2 regions of the Pantoea sp. Ae19-2 genome follow, and region 2 is predicted to be linked to the other one. Evidence: predicted binding sites of a transcription regulator. Region 2 holds the regulator's gene; the other holds the start of a gene.

Region 1 (10,507 bases), 730 kb from region 2:
CGCAGAAAGGGGAAACCTGGCACGCGCTGGACAGAAACATCATCAGTGAAAACGCGATTCATGCTGAGATAGGTGAAATCTTGCTGGGCAATAAACCGGGCAGAGAGAACGAGGCGGAAATTACCTTTTTTGACTCCACCGGACTGTCCATCCAGGACAACACGACCGCCGGTAAAATTTACCGCAAAGCGATTGAAAAAGGCGTCGGAACCCGTTTTGCGTTTTTTGAATAATTTTTCGTCCAGACGAAGGTAACCGCTATGACGCGTCAGTATCCTACCCTGCAAGATATTCACGAAGCGCAACAGCGCATTGCCGCCCATATTCGCCACACACCCTTGCTGCGCGCTGAGAAAATTGAAAAACAGGTGGGCTGCCAGCTCTATCTCAAACCGGAAACGCTGCAAATTACCGGCGCGTTTAAAATTCGCGGTGCGTTAAATAAAGTGCTTTCCCTGCCCGTTGAAGCCTTTGCCCACGGCATTATTTCAAGTTCATCAGGCAATCATGCGCAGGGCCTGTCGTATGCGGCCAGCATGCTGGGCGTGAAAGTGGTTCTGGTGTTGCCGGTAACGACGCCGAAAATCAAAATCGAGAACACCCGGGCCCTGGGTGCGGAGATTATTCTCTTCGATGGCGACAACGCCTCGCGCTGGAAAAAAGTCTATGAGATTGCCGAGCTAAACAACTATGCGGTGGTGCATGGCTTTGAAGATCCGATGGTTATGGCCGGTCAGGGCACGATCGGCTGCGAAATACTGAATGATTTACCGGATGTGGATACCGTGATCGTGCCGCTGGGCGGTGGCGGGCTTCTTTCCGGTGTCGCCACGGCCATCAAAGAATCTCGCCCCGCTGTCAGGGTCATTGGGGCTGAGCCAGCCCTGACGCCGAAATATTATCAAAGCCGGATCAACCAGCAGCCCACCTCCCTTCCGCTGCTCAACACCATCGCTGACGGCTTAAGAATTAGCGTACCGGGACGTAATCCCTACCCCATTATTGAGAGGTACGTCGACGAGATTATTGTGGTGGATGAAGAACATATTATTCAGGGCATGCGCGTGCTTGCGAGGGATGCAAAATTGATTGCGGAACCGGCCGCCGCAATCGGTCTCGGTGCGCTACTGGCGGGATCGGTTAGCCTGCAACCCGACGAGAAAGTGTGTGTGCTGCTCACTGGGGGAAACTGGGATCTGGCCGACTTAGCCGAGGTTTACGCATTCAAATAACCTGCCCTGCCCCCGTATTAAAGATTAACCGGGTCACGTTGGCCTTCAGCATCCCAGCGCGCGCGCATTCTTTCCTGATGAGTGAAAGCGCGTCACAGCGTTCCTGGTGCCTGCGCAGCATAATCCGCTGGAGTAAGCCCACTTCCTGCCGCTAAATCACCAACTTACTGCGCTTCCCCAGCTTTAGCCGCCATTATGTCCAGATGTCTGGATGGCTAATAAGTTTCTGTGCTAACTTATGCGCTTTCGGCTGTTGCCGTGCCTGATGCTTCAGGAAAAAATGTGGTCAGTGACTTTAATGGAGATCCCTGCAATGCGTGCTTTAAATCGCCTTGAGATGCGTAACATCTCCATCGATTTTGGCGGATTTGCCGCGTTAACGTCGGTGGATTTTCAGAGTGAAGGCCACTCGGTTCATGCTCTGACCGGGGCCAATGGTGCCGGTAAGTCTACGCTGATGGCGGTGCTCTCGGGCGCCCACAGTCACTACAGCGGCGAGATTCTGCTGGACGGTAAACCGGTGTCGATTCGCAGCCCGCGAGACGCGAAGCAGTTGGGCATTCACCTCGTACAGCAGGAGGTGGATGTGGCGCTGGTGCCGCAATTAAGCGTCGCCGAAAATATTCTGCTGGATCAGTTGGCCGAGCCCGGCCACGGCTTTCGCTGGGGCGATATTCGTCGCCAGGCGCGCCAACTGCTGGCCCAACTGGATGCCAGCATAGATGTTAAACGCCCGGTAGAGCGCTGCTCGCTGGCGGAGAAGCAGCAAATTCTGCTGGCGAGAGCCCTGTCGCATCACTGCCGCTTTCTGATCCTCGATGAACCCACTGCGCCGCTAGACCAGCACGAGAGCGAACGCCTGTTCGCCGTGGTCCGTCGCCTGCAGACCAGCGGCATTGGCGTGGTGTTTATTTCTCACCGCATCCACGAGCTGAAAGCCATTTGCGATCGCCTGACGGTGCTGCGCGATGGACGGCTGATCGAAAGCGCCCCGATGGCTTCGCTGAGCGGTGAGCAGATTGTTGAAAAAATGCTGGGGCATCCGTTAACCGATATTTATCCCCCGCGTCGCCCCTTTCAGCCGCAGTCCGTGCTCATGGCGGTGGAGGGTTTGCATGATGAACACCTGCTACAGGATATCTCGCTGCGCCTGCACAAAGGCGAGATTCTGGGCATTGCCGGTCTGGCCGGTGCAGGGAAAACCGAACTCTGCAAGGCGCTGTTCGGTGCCAGTAAGAGCCGTGTTTCAGGCGGTGAACTGCACGGTAAACGCTGGAAACCGCGATCGCCACACGACTCGGTGCAACAGCGCATGGCCCTGGTGCCCGAAGAGCGTCGCAAAGAAGGCATTTTCATTGATGAATCGGTGGCGATGAACCTGAGTATCAGCGCAGACGACAGTTTTTCCCGCTGGAGCCTGTTTGGTCATCGTCAGGCCTGGCGCTGGGCAGAGGAGGTTATCCGTCGTCTCAGCGTACGTACGACAGGCCCGGCGCAGCAGTTGCGTCGTCTCTCAGGTGGTAATCAGCAAAAAGTGGCGATAGGCAAGTGGTTACGCAACAACGCCGACGTACTGATTTTTGATGAACCCACGAAAGGCGTGGACGTTAAAGCCAAAACGGAGCTGTTCACGCTGATCAGCAACCTTGCCCATGAAGGCAAAGGCATAATTTACGCCTCTGGCGAATTTTCTGAACTGGTCGGCTTATGCGACCGTATTTGTGTGCTCTGGGATGGACGTATTGTGGCGGAGTTAGAGGGACGGCAAGCCACAGAAGAGACACTTTTGCTCTATTCCACCGGAGGAACCCCTGCGTGAGCAGTAAAGACTTATCCCTGAATGCAGCGTCTTCCTCGCTGCGCCATCAACTGTTCGATTTCCTGTACAAGTGGGGCATGCTGCTGACGGTAGTGATATTGATCGCAGCCTTTGGTCTGGCATCCGACAGTTTTCTGGAGCCGAACAATATCATTAATATCCTGCGATCCATCGCCATCGTGACCGTTATCGCGGTGGGCGTTTCCGTGTCGCTGACCGTGGGCGGCTTCGATCTTTCCGTTGGTTCGACCGCCTCACTGGCAAACGCCCTGGTGATTTCGTTATTCGTCTGGTACGGCTTTGATACGACGGCGGCTATCGCGATTACGCTGGCCCTTTGTACGCTGGTCGGCCTGTTCAACGCCTTCCTGATCGTGGTGCTGCGTATTCCCGACATGCTGGCAACACTCGCCACCCTGTTTGTGATTCAGGGCGTGGCAATGACCTACAGCTTTGGTGGCTCGATTACGGAAAATATGGTGTTGCCCAGCGGCGACATGGCTGAGGGCACAATTCCGGCAACCTTTAACCTGCTGGGCCAGGTGCCCACCATCGTCATTATCATGTTGGTTGTCACGATCGTTGCACAGCTGGCGCTATCCCTGACAAAGCACGGTCGCCGCATGTACGCGTTGGGCGGTAATCCCGAAGCCGCCAGACTTTCGGGTATTCGTACCACGCGTTATCGCGTACTGGCCTATGTTATCGCCTCATTGTTAGCGGGGCTGGGCGGTATTCTGCTGGCCTCACGCATTGGATCGTCGCAGGTGAATGCGGGCGGCGGTTATCTGATGGATGCCGTCGCTGCGGCCTGGATCGGCTTATCCCTTGCCGGTTCAGGTAAACCGAATGCGCTGGGTACGCTACTTGGTGCCGTTATTCTTGGCGTGCTGCAAAACGGTCTGGTGATGTTATCCGTGCCCTATTACGCCATGGACATTATTAAAGGGCTGGTGCTGGCTTTAGCACTGGCTATCACGTACGTTCAGCGCCGCTGAGGCGCGTTCCCCTTACTGGAGTTAAGAATAATGAAAAAGATAACACTCTCGCTGCTGGCATTAAGCCTGCTAAACGCCAGCGCAGCGTTTGCCGACACCGTTACGCCCGTTCCTGCCGCTATCGCTAACCATGAAGGGCCGATCCGTATTGCGGTTATCCGTAACCTTGGCTCAGACGACAACACCACGCAGTTTGTTGCGGGGGCGATTCAACAAGGCCGCCAGTTGGGCTTTAAAGTCAGTACGTTTCTCAGCAACGGCGACGATGCGCGCTTTCAGGATTTCGTGAATCAGGCCATCAGCCAGAAATACGACGGTATTGTTCTGTCACATGGCAAAGCGCCATACGCCAGCGCGCTGGTAAAACGCATTGCGGACGCTGGTATTAAAGTCTCGGTATTTGATACACCGGTGGATACTCCGATTCCGGGCGTTACGGTGACAGCTCAGGATGATGCTTCTCTGGCTCAACTGTCTCTGGGACAGTTAATCAAAGATTTCAACGGTAAAGCCAACATCGTTAAATTATGGGTAGCGGGTTTCCCACCGATGGAACGTCGTCAGGTGGTTTATGAAAAACTGCTGAAAGAGAACCCGGGCATTCATCAACTTGAGTCGATTGGCGCGGTATCAACGGATGTTCAGGGCGACACCGCCAATAAAGTGGGCGCTATTCTGGCGAAATACCCCAAAGGCAAGATCGATGCCATCTGGGGCGCGTGGGATGCGTTCAGCCAGGGCGCTTATAAAGCGCTGCAGGAGAATGGCCGTACAGAGATCAAACTGTACAGCATTGATGTCTCCAATCAGGATTTGCAGCTGATGCGTCAGAAAGGCAGCCCGTGGGTACAGACCGTCGCGGTCGATCCTAAAACCATCGGAGCCGTAAATATGCGCCTGGTGGCGAACAAGATTGCCGGTGAAACCACCCCAGCGACGTATGAATTCAAAGCCGCGTCGATTTCTCAGCAGGCGCTCAACAGCCATCCAGGTGCGGTGAACGTGGCGTCGCTGAACAAGATTATTCCAGGCTGGGGCAGTAATGAGGATTTCGTCCAGCCGTGGTTTGCGACGCTGGAAGCGAAATATAAGAAGTAGGTGTTCGTCGCCGAACAGGGGTGGTTAAGGCTTGCCGCCTGAGCGGCGTCCAGTCACAAAGCGCCGAGAAGGTTTCGCTCGCCAGGCGGCAGGCAGTTTCAGCTCGCCCCGTGCGGGCGACCGACAAGGGGCCGCCAGTCGCCGCGGCCCCTTGACCCCGGGCTCCCGGCTTTACAGCCTGAGCGGCGTCCAGTCATAAAGCTCCGGGAAGGTTTCGCTCGCCAGGCGGCAGGCAGTTTCAGCTCGCCCCATGCGGGCGACCGACAAGGGGCCGCCAGTCACCGCGGCCCCTTGACCCCGGGCTCCCGTCCTGCCCACCCGCCGCTGCGCGGTCCCTTCGCTGCTTCAGGATTTCTGCCGGACCGCCAGGACGCGCCATCCCTGGCGCGGCCTGACTTTCGCCGACGTCCTGTCGGCTCATCCGGAAATCCTGCATCCGCTCAGCGAGTGGGAAGGCCGGCCCACTCCACCGCTTTGATACCTGTGCCAAAACTACTTTCCGCGTCGCTTCAGATGCCAGAAAAGCATCACAGCTTATTGCTGTTCATTTTTTCATTTTCGTCAGGCCTTCCTGTCTTCAGTTCTGATTGCGCATGTTAATAACAGGCAAAGCAGGCCTTTGGGAAAAATACACGCCCTCACAGGCGAGGGTTTGCTTGAGGCATCCGCCGCGCTGAGGAGAGAACGAAGGCCAGGACGGCGCGGCACGGAAGCCGCGACGAGGACGGCTGCGCCAGGGACGGCGCATCCGGACGGTCCGTCAGGCCGCAGTGAATGACGAAGGAACAGCGGCGGCTGCCGGACGCCGGGATTGTTAAGGGGCTGGCGCAAGCCCCTTAACCCGACCGCCTGCATGGACAGGCTGAAACTCCCCACCGCCTGGCGGGCGGAACATTCTCGGAGCAAAACCGTGGACTTATCACCTGGCAGGCCCCAGGCAAAGCCGCACAAAAAAAAGAACAAAATCCCACAGGCGGGGGTTTTCCTGAGGCATCCGCCGCGCTGAGGAGAGAGCGAAGGCCAGGACGGCGCGGCAGGGACGCCGCGACGAGGACGGCTGCGCCAGGGAGGGCGCATCCGGACGGTCCGTCAGGCCGCAGCAAACGACGAAGGAACAGCGGCGGCTGCCGGACGCCGGGATTGTTAAGGGGCTGGCGCGAGCCCCTTAACCCGACCGCCTGCACGGGCAGGCTGAAACTCCCTGCCGCCTGGCGGGCGGAACATACTCAGAGCAAACCCCATCCCCGCCAACGGCGGAACTCCCCCTATATGCCCAGCAACAGCTGCCGCTCCAGCTGCGGATCCACCAGCGTCACATGCAATCCCACCAGCCGCACACCGCGACCCGCCCGGCGCTCATCCCAGGTTTTACGCGCCACGGCAATCATGTCTTCTTTATTTAGCACCGGCCAGACATGCTCCTGAGTCGTCTGCTGGAAATCACTGAACTTCAGCTTCACGCCCTGGCGCGCAATATGCTTATCGGGGCGAATCTGCGTCAGGCGCCGATCAAGCTCGGCATAGAGGTAATCAATGATTTCCAGGCAGCGCTCCCAGCTGTCGATATCGTCAGCCAGCGTACGCTCAACGCCTAATGATTTCCGTTCGCGTTCCACCACCACACCGCGTTCATCAATACCGTGGCTGCGCTCCCATAATATCCGGCCAAACTTACCAAAACGTTTTAGCAGCAGTGCCAAATCGGCATTTTGCACGTCGGCGCAGGTGTGCAGGCCCATCTCTTCCAACTTTTTTGCCGAGACTTTCCCCACGCCGGGGATTTTTGCCAAGGGTAATGCCAGCAAAAAGTCAGACATCTGCGCAGGCGTGATGACGTACTGACCATCCGGCTTATTTAAATCGGAGGCGATCTTGGCAAGGAACTTGATCGGTGCGATGCCCGCCGAGGCGGTAAGCTGCGTTTCGCGAAAAATAGTGGCGCGGATCTCCTGGGCGATCAACGTGGCAGAGCCCTGGCAGTGCGTGCTGTCGGTAACGTCCAGATAGGCTTCATCCAGCGACAGCGGCTCAATAAGGGAGGTAAAACGGGAAAAGATGGCGCGAATCTGGCTGGAGGCTTCTTTATAGACTTCATAGCGCCCGGGCAATAAACGCAGATGGGGGCAAAGCTTTAATGCCATACCGGTCGGCATCGCACTGCGCACGCCATATTTACGTGCCGGATAGTTAGCGGTACTGATCACGCCGCGGCGATCGCGGCTGCCGCCAATGGCCATGGGAATATCACGTAATGAAGGGTCATCACGCATTTCCACTGCAGCAAAAAAGCAGTCCATATCGACATGAATGATCTTACGCATCGCCCCTCCAGTACTGGATAAGTATACAGTCAGAAGAGACTTGTGCAATATTTCTTGCAGTTGCTAACAAACTTTACAAATTTTCAGCGCTATTCCATCAAAGAAATGGACATTTTGCTCTGCGCTGTATTGCTAAAAAAACACACAATGTTTAATGTTGCGCTGCGGTAGCGGAAAGTTCCGATAATGCAAACAGAGGCGCACTTACCGCGCCATTGTTCTTCTTCACTTCAAGGTATACACAGCATGGGCAAAATCGCACTTCTGTTTGCGATGATTTTACTGCCAGCCCTCAGCATGGCAATGACTCCTGAGCCGGTTCAGCAACTGGCCCCGGTCAGTAAAGAATTAAAGAAACAGCTAATCGGTACACCGGTTTATATTCAGATCTTTAAGGAAGAGCGTACGCTTGAGCTATACGGCAAAATTGGTAATGAGTACCGTTTGCTGGATACCTACCGCATCTGCAACTTTTCTGGCGGCCTTGGCCCTAAACGTCGTGAAGGCGATTTTAAAAGCCCGGAAGGTTTTTACAGCGTAAAAATGAATCAACTGAAGCCAGACAGCCGTTTTTACCGCGCGATTAATATTGGCTTTCCCAACCAATATGACCGCGATCAGGGCTACAGCGGTAACTACCTGATGATTCATGGCGACTGCAAGTCTATCGGCTGCTATGCCATGACCAATGCTTACATGGATCAGATTTTCACTTATGTGAACGCCGCATTACGCAATGGCCAGCAGGAAGTGAATATTGCCATTTATCCGTTTCGCATGACGGAGAGCAATATGCAGCGTCATCGCTATTCCACCTATGCGGATTTCTGGAAGCAGCTTCAGCCCGGCTATGCCTACTTTGCGCAATATCATCAGCCGCCAACGGTGAATGTTGCCAGCGGCAGATATGTGATGAACAGCAGCCCGGTCATCACACAACCCGAAGCGGCCTCACAGTCGTTCCTGGCGCTCTCCAAGGTAAAATAAAGCCCATTCGCCTGGCACGATCCGGTGCCAGGTTTCATTCCCCGTTAACGGCTGTGTCGCAATGACAGTGACCACATCGTTCGCGCCGGTATGTTTCTGGAAATCAATTTCCACATCCTGATCAAGTAGCTGCGCCCGGCCAAAAGGGGCTCGGCGGGTAATCCAGAACAGATTGGTCGAGCAGAACGCCATTAAGTAGCGACCATCCGACAGCAGCATGTTAAACACGCCCTTCTGCCGCAGTTCGCCCGCCAGTTCGCCGATATAGCGAAAGACCGCAGGCCAGTTACCTGGCGTACGCGGATAGCGCGTGGCCAGCTTGTGCAGGATCCAGCAGAATGCCTTTTCACTGTCGGTTTCACCAACCGGACGAAAGGTTCCGGTCTCCAGTTGCCTGTAGCCTTTAAGCTGCCCGTTGTGCGCATAGGTCCAGTTTCGCCCCCACAGTTCCCGCGTAAACGGATGGGTGTTTTCCAGAGAGACCGGCCCACGGTTCGCCTGGCGAATATGCGCCACGACGGAATGGGACTTGATCGGGTATTCCTGCACCAGACGCGCAATGGGGGAATTAAAACTCGGCAAGGGATCTTTAAAGGTGCGGCAACCTTTATCTTCGTAAAACGTAATACCCCAGCCGTCTTTATGCGGCCCTGTTCCGCCGCCGCGCTGCACTAATCCGGTAAAACTGAAACAAATATCGGTGGGAACATTGGCGCTCATCCCGAGCAATTCGCACATAGCAACCGCCTTATGTCAAAACGCCTCCTGCCGCTCAGGAGGCCAGTCGTGCTGTTACCTGACCATCTCTTTTTCAATCAGCAGCATCAGGATATGAATCACTTTAATATGGATCTCCTGAATGCGATCGGCATAGCCAAAATGCGGCACACGGATTTCAATGTCCGCGCTGCCAGCCATCTTGCCGCCATCTTTACCCGTCAGAGTGATCACTTTCATCCCCTGCGCACGCGCAGCCTCAACGGCCTTGATGATGTTGGCCGAGTTTCCTGACGTCGAGATCCCGAGCAGCACGTCGCCTGAACGCCCTACCGCTTCAACGTAACGGGAAAAGACGTGGTCATAGCCGAAGTCATTGCTCACGCAGGAAAGGTGGCTAACGTCTGAAATGGCAATAGCCGGATATCCAGGACGATTTTCACGGTAGCGGCCCGTGAGTTCTTCAGCAAAGTGCATCGCATCACAGTGAGAACCACCGTTGCCGCAGGAAAGCACTTTGCCGCCCGCTTTGAAGCTGTCAGCCAACATCACCGCCGCCCGTTGGATGGTGTGAATGTTCGCGTCGTCACTCAGAAAGTGATTCAACGTCTCTGCCGCTTCATTGAGCTCTGAACGAATAATGTCCTGATACATAGACTTGTCCTTTGTAGGGGAGGTTAATCGCAGCAAGTTTAACGGAATGGTTGACCTGCGCAAAGCACCACAGGGTCAGATAGCCGTGTGCTCGCCGTTTTTTTCACGTTCGTTATTTTCATTACGGGCGCTGTTTCGCTGATTTTGTGAGTCAGGTTGTAATTGCGATGTAAACAAATTGATAAATGCCAGCAGGTGATTTAAACCTCTCCTTATAACAGGTCAGACCTCTTACTACTTAACGGAGCACTTCATTATGATGGTTGTCTCGATTCTTGCGACAGTGGTGCTAATTGGCGCCCTGTTTTATCACCGCATCTCTCTGTCACTCAGTAGCGCAATCCTGCTGCTGTGGACCGCTGCGATGGCGGTGGCCCACCTGTGGACGCCGTGGCTGCTGTTGCCGCTGGCGATCATCCTGCTGCCTCTGAACCTGACCAGCCTGCGCCGCAAACTGTTTTCCAAACCGGTGCTGCAGCGCTTTCAGCAGGTCATGCCGCCGATGTCTCGTACGGAAAAAGAGGCGATTGACGCGGGCACAACCTGGTGGGAAGGCGATCTGTTTCAGGGCAAACCTGACTGGCAGAAACTGCACAACTACCCGCAACCGCGCCTGACGCCGGAAGAACAGGCCTTTATTGATGGCCCGGTGGAAGAAGCCTGCCGCATGGCGAATGATTT
Region 2 (10,507 bases):
ATAGGGCGCGTACCGCCGCGCAACATGGCCTGCAGCGTCATGGATAACGTCCCGGTTTTAGGATCCAGCAGTCGGCCAGTACGTGAACGGCCGCCTTCAACGAAGTACTCGACGGAATAGCCGCGGGTAAAAAGCTCGCCCAGATATTCGCGGAAAACGGTGGAGTAGAGCTTGTTGCCCTTAAAGGTACGGCGAATAAAGAAGGCACCCAGACGGCGGAAAATCGGCCCGGCAGGCCAGAAATTCAGGTTAATACCGGCGGCGATGTGCGGCGGTACCAGCCCCTGGTGATACAGCACGTAAGACAGCAGCAGGTAATCCATGTGGCTGCGGTGGCAGGGCACATAAACGATCTCGTGTCCGTCCTGCGCCAACTGACGCACGCGCTCACCGCCGTTCACATTGATACCCTGATAGAGGCGGCTCCAGAGCCAGCCCATTACCCGGTCCGTCACGCGAATGGCTTCATAGGAGAAGTTGGCGGCAATCTCTTCCATCATCTCGATGGCGTTCTGCTGCGCTTTCTCATGGGAAATCTTTTTACTGCGTGCTTCGTCTTCTACCGCTTTTTCAATCGCCTTCGATTGCAGCAGGCGGTTGAACAAATCCTGGCGCGCGGGAAGGCGCGGGCCAACAGCCGCCAGACGCTGACGGGCAAAGTGGATACGGGCAACCCGGGCCAGTTTCTGGGCGATGGATTTATCCGTGCCGTGCTCAGTCGCCATACGACGCAGAGAGACGGTCGGTGAGAAGCGCACAAAACTGTCACGTCCATGCCAGAGCACGGCAAAGAATTTTTGTACGCCGTTAAGCAAGCGCAAATGCGGTGGATTGTCTTCACCCTGCACTTCCCGGCCAGGTGCACGACCAAACATAACTGAAACCGGTAACATCTGAATATCAAGCTCAGGATTACTGCGGTGCAGATCAAGATATTCGTGGAAGATTTTTACCGACTCGACGCTGGGCACGAAATAGGGGAACACGCGCGGACCGTCGTGAATAAAGACATGGCGCGGCAACAGGGCCCCGTCAATCTCCAGTGGTGAGAGCGGATCGGGCAGATCGTGCCGGATGCACTGCGCACGCAAAGTGAGGAGATCGGCCTTTGAATCATAAGGCAGGACATACATAATAGGCCGGGTAGGATCCAGCCCATGTTCGGATACGGGATCGGCCGGAATGGCCTTACTCTTTACCAGAAACGAAAGGGGTAAATTCAGTAATTTATAAAAAAGTATACGCCAACCTGACATAGACAATATGAAGCCTCTTGTTAGCAAAGCGGCGCAAGCTTATCAGAAAGCGCAGCAAAAATCTGTGACAGCGACAATTGTGCGCTGCCCAATATTGACGTCAATCCTTTGAAAAGAGTTCCTTTATTATGACAAATAATGCCACCGGCCTTAACCGTATTGTGAAAGCGGCCGGCTATTCATGGCAAGGTCTGCGTGCTGCCTGGCAGCACGAAGCCGCTTTTCGTCAGGAAGCGGTTGCCGCAGTGGTGGCGATTATCCTGGCCTGCTGGCTGGATGTCGATACTGTTTCGCGCATCCTGATGATTGGTTCTGTCGTGCTGGTGATTATTGTCGAAGTCCTGAACAGCGCGATAGAAGCCGTGGTAGACCGCACAGGCCAAGAGCGTCATCCGCTTGCCGGGCGGGCAAAAGACATGGGATCCGCTGCCGTTTTTATCGCAATATTACTGGCCCTTTTTGTCTGGGGAACGCTGCTTTGGTCGCATTTGCGATAAGCGTTCCATCTCGGCTCAAATAACTGATTTTGACCTGAGTTTTGGTTTCCATTTCACCAATACCTGTATATACTCACAGCGACTGTATAAACAACCAGGGGGCGGGATGAAAGCATTAACCAGCAGGCAGCAACAGGTCTACGACTTGATTCGCGACCACATTAATCAAACAGGCATGCCGCCAACGCGTGCAGAAATTGCTGCACAACTCGGTTTTCGTTCGCCCAATGCGGCCGAAGAACACCTGAAAGCACTGGCGCGTAAAGGCGTGATTGAAATTGTCTCTGGTGCGTCCCGCGGTATCCGTTTGTTAATGGAAGAAGAGCCATCAGAGGGCCTGCCGCTGATCGGTCGTGTTGCCGCCGGTGAGCCATTACTGGCCCAGGAACACATTGAAACGCATTACAAAGTGGATCCCGACATGTTCAAGCCTTCAGCGGATTTCCTGCTGCGCGTAAGCGGTATGTCAATGAAAGACATCGGCATCATGGATGGCGATCTGCTGGCCGTACACAAAACGCAGGACGTGCGCAATGGTCAGGTTGTGGTGGCGCGCATCGATGACGAAGTCACGGTAAAACGCTGGAAAAAGCAGGGTTCTGTGGTGCATCTCTTACCTGAAAACAATGATTTCGAGCCTATCGTTGTTGACACCCGTGCCCAGTCACTGACCGTTGAAGGTCTGGCCGTGGGCATTGTGCGTAACGGTGAGTGGCTGTAAAACCGGTTAAGATTGTCGGCTTTCGTCAATCTTACTATTCCCCTGCTTGTCCTTACTTTTCCGCTGTGGGTTGACCTGAAACCCCGGCGGTTCATCGCACGGATTCACGAATGCGCTTTCTGACGGCTACCGATAAAAAACTGTGGCGGTTAGCGCTGCCCATGATCCTGTCAAATATTACGGTTCCTTTGCTCGGCTTGGTCGATACGGCCGTTATTGGCCATCTCGACAGTCCGATCTATCTGGGCGGCGTCGCCGTAGGCACGACCGTCACCAGCTTTGTCTTCATGTTGCTGCTTTTTCTACGCATGAGCACTACGGGCTTAACGGCACAGGCATTCGGTGCGGGCGATAAGACCGCGCTGGCGCGTGCGCTGACACAGCCACTGATCATCGCCCTGGTGGTCGGCATCCTGTTTATCTTCCTCCGCTATCCCGTCACCGCATTGGCGACCCGCTTTGTCGGTGGGGATCCGTCGGTGCTGGAACAGGCTGCCCTGTTTATTCATATTCGCTGGCTCAGCGCGCCCGCAACGCTGGCTAACCTGGTAATCCTGGGCTGGCTGCTGGGCGTTCAGTATGCCCGGGCACCCGTCATCCTGCTGGTGGTGGGGAATGTCATCAATATCCTGTTAGATCTTTGGTTGGTTCTGGGCCTGCACTGGGGCGTGGCCGGTGCTGCCACCGCCACCGCGCTGGCAGAATACGCGACGTTGCTGGTCGGTATGGCAATGGTGTGGCGCGTATTAAGGCTCCGTGGTATCAGGTTTGATATGCTCGCCCGCAGCTGGCGTGGCGATATTCACCGCCTTCTTCGCCTTAACCGCGATATCTTACTGCGCTCATTGCTCTTGCAGCTCTGCTTTGCCTCGCTGACCGTACTGGGTGCCCGTATTGGCCCGGATGTGGTAGCGGTAAATGCTATCCTTCTGATGTTTATCACTTTTACCGCTTATGCCCTGGACGGCTTTGCCTATGCCGTCGAGGCCTTTGCTGGCGAAGCACACGGGGCAAAAGACGGTAGCCGACTGCAGCAGGTATGGTTGTCTGCCTGTCGCCAGGCCCTGTTAGTGGCGCTGTTTTTCTCGCTGGCCTATGCTTTTTTTGGCTATCAGATCGTGACTTTGCTGACTTCTATTCGTGCACTGCAAGAGGCGGCCGATAGTTTTCTGATTTGGCAGATGGTGTTACCGCTGATCGGCGTCTGGTGCTATCTACTGGATGGCATGTTTATTGGCGCAACGCGGGGCAGAGAAATGCGTAACAGCATGGCAGTGGCTGCGCTGGGTTACTTCCTGACGCTCACGACACTGCCTTGGCTGGGCAACCATGGTTTGTGGCTGGCTATCGCCGTTTTCCTGGCCCTGCGCGGCTTATCCTTGTGGCTGGTCTGGCGTAAGCACTGGCGTAATGGCACCTGGTTCAATGCCTGACCGCTCAGCCGGAATTATGACGCAGGATACATAATATTTTCATTTTTTCCGGCAATCCTGAGATTACCTACTACAATTAACTTTGAATGGCGCTGATGACCAGCGCTTTATATCGTGATTTTGCTTAACTGCAAGATAATGCGAAACCGAAGGATAACGTGGAGGTCTGCAATGAATAAAGACGAAGCGAGTGGTAACTGGAAACAGTTCAAAGGAAAAATGAAAGAGAAATGGGGCAAGCTGACCGATGATGACATGCAAGTCATTGAAGGTAAACGCGATCAGCTGGTCGGTAAAATCCAGGAACGTTACGGCTACGCAAAAGAAGAAGCGGAGAAGGAAGTAACGGCCTGGGAAGGTTCTAACAAAGATTACCGCTGGTAATCACGCTTTTCAGGGACGCTCCTACCCGGGTCGGTACGCTCATGCCGGCCACCGCACAAGGATGTGCAAACTAGCCCCGCTTACCGCGCTTTTTCCCTTCAGTATGATGATCGTGATCACAATGTTCATGCTGTTCACACGCCTCAACTTCAGCACAGTTCTCACATAAGCCATGCGCTTCGATCACGCTATTTCTGAGGACAAAATGGGCTTCCTCAGCCAAAGAGGCGATGATCTGCTCCGCGCCCTGAGCCTGCTTTTCGGTCACGCCAGCACAGCGATCGCACACCAGCATAACCGACGTGTGTGCAGGCGCTTCGAAGTGATGGCACATTACGTAGCTGTTATTTGACTCCACCCGATGAATAAATCCCTGCTCTAGCAGGAAATCCAGCGCGCGATAAACGGTGGGCGGTTTTGCCTGTGGCTCGCTAACCCGCAGCTGATCAAGCAGATCATAGGCACTGATTGAGCCAGGCTGTCCGGCCATCAACCTCAGCACTTCTGCTCGCTGTGTTGTCAGGCGGACACCGCGCTGTAAACACAGCTTCTCAGCCTGGGTCATAATTTGCTCTGGCGTCATGGTTGACATGAAAGTTCTCCGCTGGACAGGTGATGTTATCTTATCACAATAATTATGTTGACGCTGAACCTCGCCAGGAGTCCCTAAGCCTGCCTTTTTGGCCGCTTTTCCCCCCTGTTTTCCCCCGGCAACAACCCGCCTGAGACCAGTGTATTTCAGAATGTTTATAGATATTTTTTACTTTTACTTTACATCTCACTGAGTTAAGCACTAATGTTTAAATGTTCTTAATAAAGTGCTGGCTCAGACCGGATTTGCCTGAAGCTTTTCTGGCGGTAACTGCACATATCGGATCGAAAAATAATCAATCCACGGAATTGCGCCACTATTTACTCTGAATTCACAGCAATAAAGCGTTAGCAATCCTCCACAATGGAGGTAACAAACTATTCAGTCGTTAATGTTTTGACGGCAATATTTCAGGTGATGATAAGCAAATGGCAAAATTAACCGTACCACGTTCCGTTCTGGTTTTTCCTGCAGTGTTCAATGCCCTGGTTTTTTCATCTTCCGCGCTTGCCGCAGGAACCTGGTATGATGCCCGTAACGATGCCATGGGTGGAACAGGCGTGGCGTCCTCGACCTACGGATCAGCCGTTCTGGCCAACCCGGCCTTGATGACCAAAGCGAAACCTGATGACGATGTCAGCATCATTATTCCCAGTGCCGGTGCGCAAATCACCGACAAAGACAAGATGGTCGATAAGATCGATAACATCACTGACACAGTGAATCGCTATCAGGATCTGTTCGAAAATGCATCGGGGTTTGAGCTGTTGCGTCGTATTCCTGAGATACAGGCCGCGTCAGGCGACTTAGCGAATACGCTCCGGGACTTACGCGGTAACAAAGCCAATGCCACAGCGGGCGTGGCGATCGCCGTAACCATCCCTAACGAAACCCTGCCTTTTGCTTTTGTGACTAAGGCTTACGGTACAGCACATGTACGCGCAAACGTGAAAGAGGGTGACATTGTCATACTGCAGGGCGTTGCTGATGGCAGCTTTGCAGGTATTCCTGGCGGTCCCTTTGGGCTGGCTAATATCCAAAACTTGCTGGGTTCCAGTGCCAATGGGCTGGCTGCACTGAATACGGATTATGGTATTGCCGTTGCGCATGAATTCACCATCGCCGGTCAGCCGGTTTCAATTGGCATTACACCCAAGCTGCAAAAAACCTGGCTGTATAACTATTCCGCCAGCGTCTATAACTACGACAAAAACGATTTACGCGATGGCCGCTACCGCAGCACGGAAAGTGGCTTCAACATTGATGCCGGCATGGCGACAGTGTTTGCTGAAAACTGGACGCTGGGCGTGACCGGACAAAACCTGGTTTCCCGCGATCTGGAAACGAAAGAAGTGAACGGCTACCGCGATACTTACGAAATCCGGCCGTTAGTAACCGCGGGTTTAGCCTGGGATAAAGGTCCCGTTACCCTGACAGGCGATGTTGACCTCACTGAAACCCATCGCTTTAAATCGCAGGAAAACAGCCAGTACGCTGGCGTCGGTGCGGAATACCGTGTACTGGACTGGCTGCAGTTACGTGCTGGTTACCGCGCGGACATGCGTTCGACTGATGAAAACGTAGCCACAGCCGGTTTCGGCCTGTCACCATTCAATAATTCTGTGCACCTGGATCTGGCGGGTTCGGTAGGCCAAAACAATACCTGGGGCGCGATGGCTCAGCTCGGATTTAATTTCTAATCTCCGCCATTCACGGGCGGGCGATACCTTGTCGCCCGCCCTTATGCTATCCTTGCGCAGAATATCATCACTGTTAACCACCGGACCGACTGCGCTTCATGACCGATACTTTTTCATCCCAACGTTTCTCCATTGCCCCCATGCTCGACTGGACTGACCGTCACTGTCGCTATTTCCATCGCCAGCTTACGGCTGACACGCTGCTGTATACCGAGATGGTAACAACGGGCGCGATTATTCACGGCAAAGGCGATTATCTGGCATACAGCGAGCAGGAGCACCCGGTCGCATTGCAGTTGGGCGGCAGCGATCCCGCAGCCCTGGCGCAGTGTGCGGCGCTGGCAGAGCAGCGCGGTTACGATGAGGTGAACCTCAATGTCGGTTGCCCGTCAGACCGGGTACAGAATGGTCGTTTTGGCGCCTGCCTGATGGCGGAAGCTGGCTTAGTGGCTGACGGCATCAAAGCGATGCGCGATGTGGTGGATATCCCGGTAACGGTTAAAACGCGCATCGGCATTGACGATCAGGACAGCTATGCTTTCCTTACCGACTTTATCGGCACGGTTGCCGAACGCGGTGGTTGTGACACCTTTATTATCCATGCCCGCAAAGCCTGGCTTTCCGGACTCAGCCCGAAAGAGAACCGTGAGATCCCACCGCTGGATTACCCACGTGTTTACCAGTTAAAACGCGATTTCCCTCAGTTAACGATTGCGATTAACGGCGGCGTTAAAACGCTTGGAGAAGCGAAAACGCATCTTCAGCACCTGGATGGCGTCATGATGGGCCGCGAAGCCTATCAAAACCCCGGTATCCTCGCACAGGTGGATCGTGAATTATTTGGCCGCGACCGTCCTGCTGTCGATCCGGTTGCGGTGGTGCGCGCGATGTATCCTTATATCGAGGCAGAACTGTCGAAAGGCACCTATCTCGGCCATGTCACGCGCCATATGTTGGGCCTGTTCCAGGGCATTCCTGGTGCACGTCAGTGGCGTCGTCATCTTAGTGAAAATGCGCACAAACCTGGCGCTGACGTCCGCGTGCTAGAGGCGGCGCTGGCGTTGGTCGCCGACAAAATTCCTCAGGAAGCCTAGTTCTGCCAAACCAGCCATCAGGCTGGTTTTTTTAACACCATAATTTGGTGAATTTCATCATCTTTGGGCTGGGGCTATTCTGTTATCTTATTTAAAATCAAAAAGTTAACCTTTGGCACGTTTCTTGTAATAAATAATCTATTGATAACGAGGAGCACCAAAATGGACATACTTTTTGTATTGGGTTTTTTCCTGATGCTGTTATTCACCGGCGTGTCCCTGTTAGGCGTCATTGCTGCCCTGATCGTCGCGACGGTGGTGATGTTTATCGGTGGCGTGTTTGCGCTTATCGTACACGTTCTGCCCTGGCTCATACTGGCGGTGGCAGCGGTGTGGCTTTATCGCCGCTTTTTTACTGATGAAGACACACGTCGACGCAACAGGCTCAAACGCCGCTTCAGCCGACTGGAAAGAGATGGCCGGTACTAAATGTGGGCGAGATCACAGGTTAAGAGATTGCCGGTAAGATAATGGCTGCGGACCATACTTTTTACTTATATTTTCTGTCAGGATGGCTCGCGTGATTTCATAATCTGTTCATCGCTTCTGCCCCTACATCAGTGCGAATGAAAAATAAAAGAAGGGCTTCCTGCGGGAAGCCCTTTTTATTTCACGGAATTAACAGGCTCGATCCGTGCGTGGCCCGGCTTTCCAGCACCTGATGTGCCTTACTGGCGTCTTTAAGGGCAAATTGTTGCTGTTCTGGCACATCGACCTTAATCGCACCGCTGGCCAGCAAAGAAAACAGCTCAGCGCTGGCTGTCTCCAGTTCCTGGCGATTGGTGATGTAACCAAACAGGGAGGGCCGGGTAACGAACAACGATCCCTTTTTGTTCAGGATACTGAGATCGATATTGGTCACCGGACCCGAAGCATTACCAAAGCTCACCATCAGCCCCTGACGGCGCAGACAGTCTAGCGAGGCCTCCCAGGTCGCTTTACCCACGGAGTCATATACCACGCCAACCTTTTCGCCTGCGGTCAGTTCCATGACGCGCTGGGCAATATCTTCTTGCTGGTAGTTAATGGTGGCCCAGGCGCCGGCATTTTTTGCCCGCGCCGCTTTTTCTGGAGAGCCGACGGTGCCAATCAGGTGTGCGCCAAGCGCTTTCGCCCACTGGCAGGCAATCAGCCCAACCCCACCGGCCGCCGCATGAAACAGGAATGTTTCATCCGGTTTTACCTTGTAGGTCTGACGAAGCAGATACTGTGTGGTCAGGCCTTTGAGGAAACTGGCGGCTGCCTGCTCAAAGCTAATTGCGTCTGGTAACAGCATCAGACGCTCTTCAGCTACATTGTGGCGTTCACTGTAAGCGCCCAGCGCCGCCTGGCAATATACGACGCGATCGCCGGGCGTAAAGCGCGTAACGGCCGAACCGACGCGGGTGACGACACCGGCCGCCTCGGTGCCCAGCCCCGAGGGAAAATGGCCCGTTGGATACAGGCCGCTGCGCACGTAGGTATCAATATAGTTAATGCCAATCGCGCGATTCTCTACCTGGATTTCATGCTCGGTGGGATCGGCAAGCTCAAAATCGACCCAGTTTAAGACCTCGGGACCGCCGTGTGCGTTGAACTGAATACGCTTTGCCATTCTTACTCCTGTGATTGTTTCATCATGAGGGTGAGGCGCGCCCCTTAACTGAGGTATACTTGCGCGTCCCCACAGAAGATCGGTAATGCATTCACTATGGCAGGAAATAAACCCACCAACAAATCGAACGAAACGCAGGATCGCCAGTTGGAAGGCGTGAAAATGCCCCCGCATTCGCTGGAAGCGGAACAGTCGGTACTGGGTGGGTTAATGCTGGATAACGAGCGCTGGGACAATGTGTCCGAACGCGTCGTAGCTAATGATTTCTTTAATCGCTCGCACCGTCTGATTTTTTCCGAGATGCAGCGCCTGCTGGAAAACAGTAAGCCAATCGATCTGATCACCCTGTCAGAATCGCTCGAAACGCGGGGCGAACTGGAAATGGCAGGCGGTTTCGCCTATCTGGCTGAGCTGGCCAAAAATACGCCCAGTGCTGCGAACATCGGCGCTTATGCCGATATCGTGCGCGAACGCGCCGTGGTGCGCGAAATGATCGCCGTGGCAAACCAGATCGCCGATGCCGGTTACGATCCGCAAGGGCGCAGCAGTGAAGATCTGCTGGATTTTGCTGAGTCGAACGTATTTAAGATTGCAGAGGCGCGGGCCAATAAAGATGACGGCCCAAAGAACATCGAGCAGATTCTTGAAGCGACCGTTTCTCGCATTGAGTCGCTGTATCAGACGCCGCATGATGGTGTCACCGGAGTGGATACCGGCTACCAGGACCTGAATAAGAAAACCGCCGGGCTTCAACGATCAGACCTGATTATTGTGGCTGCCCGTCCGTCTATGGGTAAAACCACCTTTGCCATGAACCTGTGCGAAAATGCCGCGATGTTGCAGGACAAGCCGGTTCTGATTTTCAGTCTGGAAATGCCCAGCGAGCAGATCATGATGCGTATGCTGGCTTCCTTGTCGCGCGTGGATCAAACGCGTATCCGTACCGGCCAGCTCGACGATGAAGACTGGGCGCGAATTTCAGGCACCATGGGCATCCTGCTGGAAAAGAAGAATATGTATATCGATGATTCTTCAGGCCTGACGCCAACCGAAGTGCGTTCACGCGCGCGTCGTATCTACCGTGAGAACGGTGGACTGAGCCTGATTATGATCGACTACCTGCAGCTGATGCGCGTCCCGGCACTTTCAGATAACCGTACGCTGGAAATCGCGGAGATTTCGCGTTCACTCAAAGCGCTGGCAAAAGAGCTGAATGTGCCGGTGGTGGCCTTATCC

The links. Region 2 encodes LexA, which represses DNA repair genes until DNA is damaged. Its sites were predicted from a motif close to TNCTGTATGTACATACAGNA; they were not measured.
Region 1: a site for LexA is predicted at 7,480-7,499, ahead of dinB (DNA polymerase IV). Genes of this name have one in related genera too.

Annotation. Positions count from the first base shown of each region.
Region 1 covers NZ_JBCHWE010000001.1:2,903,358-2,913,864, forward strand. Annotated here, with positions in the region: gene AAIE03_RS13490 (ornithine cyclodeaminase family protein) at 1-233, shown strand, start outside; gene AAIE03_RS13495 (threonine ammonia-lyase) at 261-1,232, shown strand; gene AAIE03_RS13500 (sugar ABC transporter ATP-binding protein) at 1,546-3,051, shown strand; gene AAIE03_RS13505 (ABC transporter permease) at 3,048-4,049, shown strand; gene AAIE03_RS13510 (sugar ABC transporter substrate-binding protein) at 4,080-5,147, shown strand; gene dinB (DNA polymerase IV) at 6,413-7,468, opposite strand; gene dpaA (peptidoglycan meso-diaminopimelic acid protein amidase) at 7,715-8,455, shown strand; gene AAIE03_RS13525 (class II glutamine amidotransferase) at 8,420-9,193, opposite strand; gene lpcA (D-sedoheptulose 7-phosphate isomerase) at 9,248-9,826, opposite strand; gene fadE (acyl-CoA dehydrogenase FadE) at 10,083-10,507, shown strand, end outside.
Region 2 covers NZ_JBCHWE010000001.1:3,632,042-3,642,548, reverse strand. Annotated here, with positions in the region: gene plsB (glycerol-3-phosphate 1-O-acyltransferase PlsB) at 1-1,256, opposite strand, end outside; gene AAIE03_RS16750 (diacylglycerol kinase) at 1,385-1,753, shown strand; gene lexA (transcriptional repressor LexA) at 1,860-2,474, shown strand; gene dinF (MATE family efflux transporter DinF) at 2,585-3,907, shown strand; gene AAIE03_RS16735 (CsbD family protein) at 4,079-4,291, shown strand; gene zur (zinc uptake transcriptional repressor Zur) at 4,362-4,883, opposite strand; gene AAIE03_RS16725 (conjugal transfer protein TraF) at 5,312-6,583, shown strand; gene dusA (tRNA dihydrouridine(20/20a) synthase DusA) at 6,682-7,677, shown strand; gene pspG (envelope stress response protein PspG) at 7,840-8,106, shown strand; gene AAIE03_RS16710 (quinone oxidoreductase) at 8,288-9,271, opposite strand; gene dnaB (replicative DNA helicase) at 9,368-10,507, shown strand, end outside.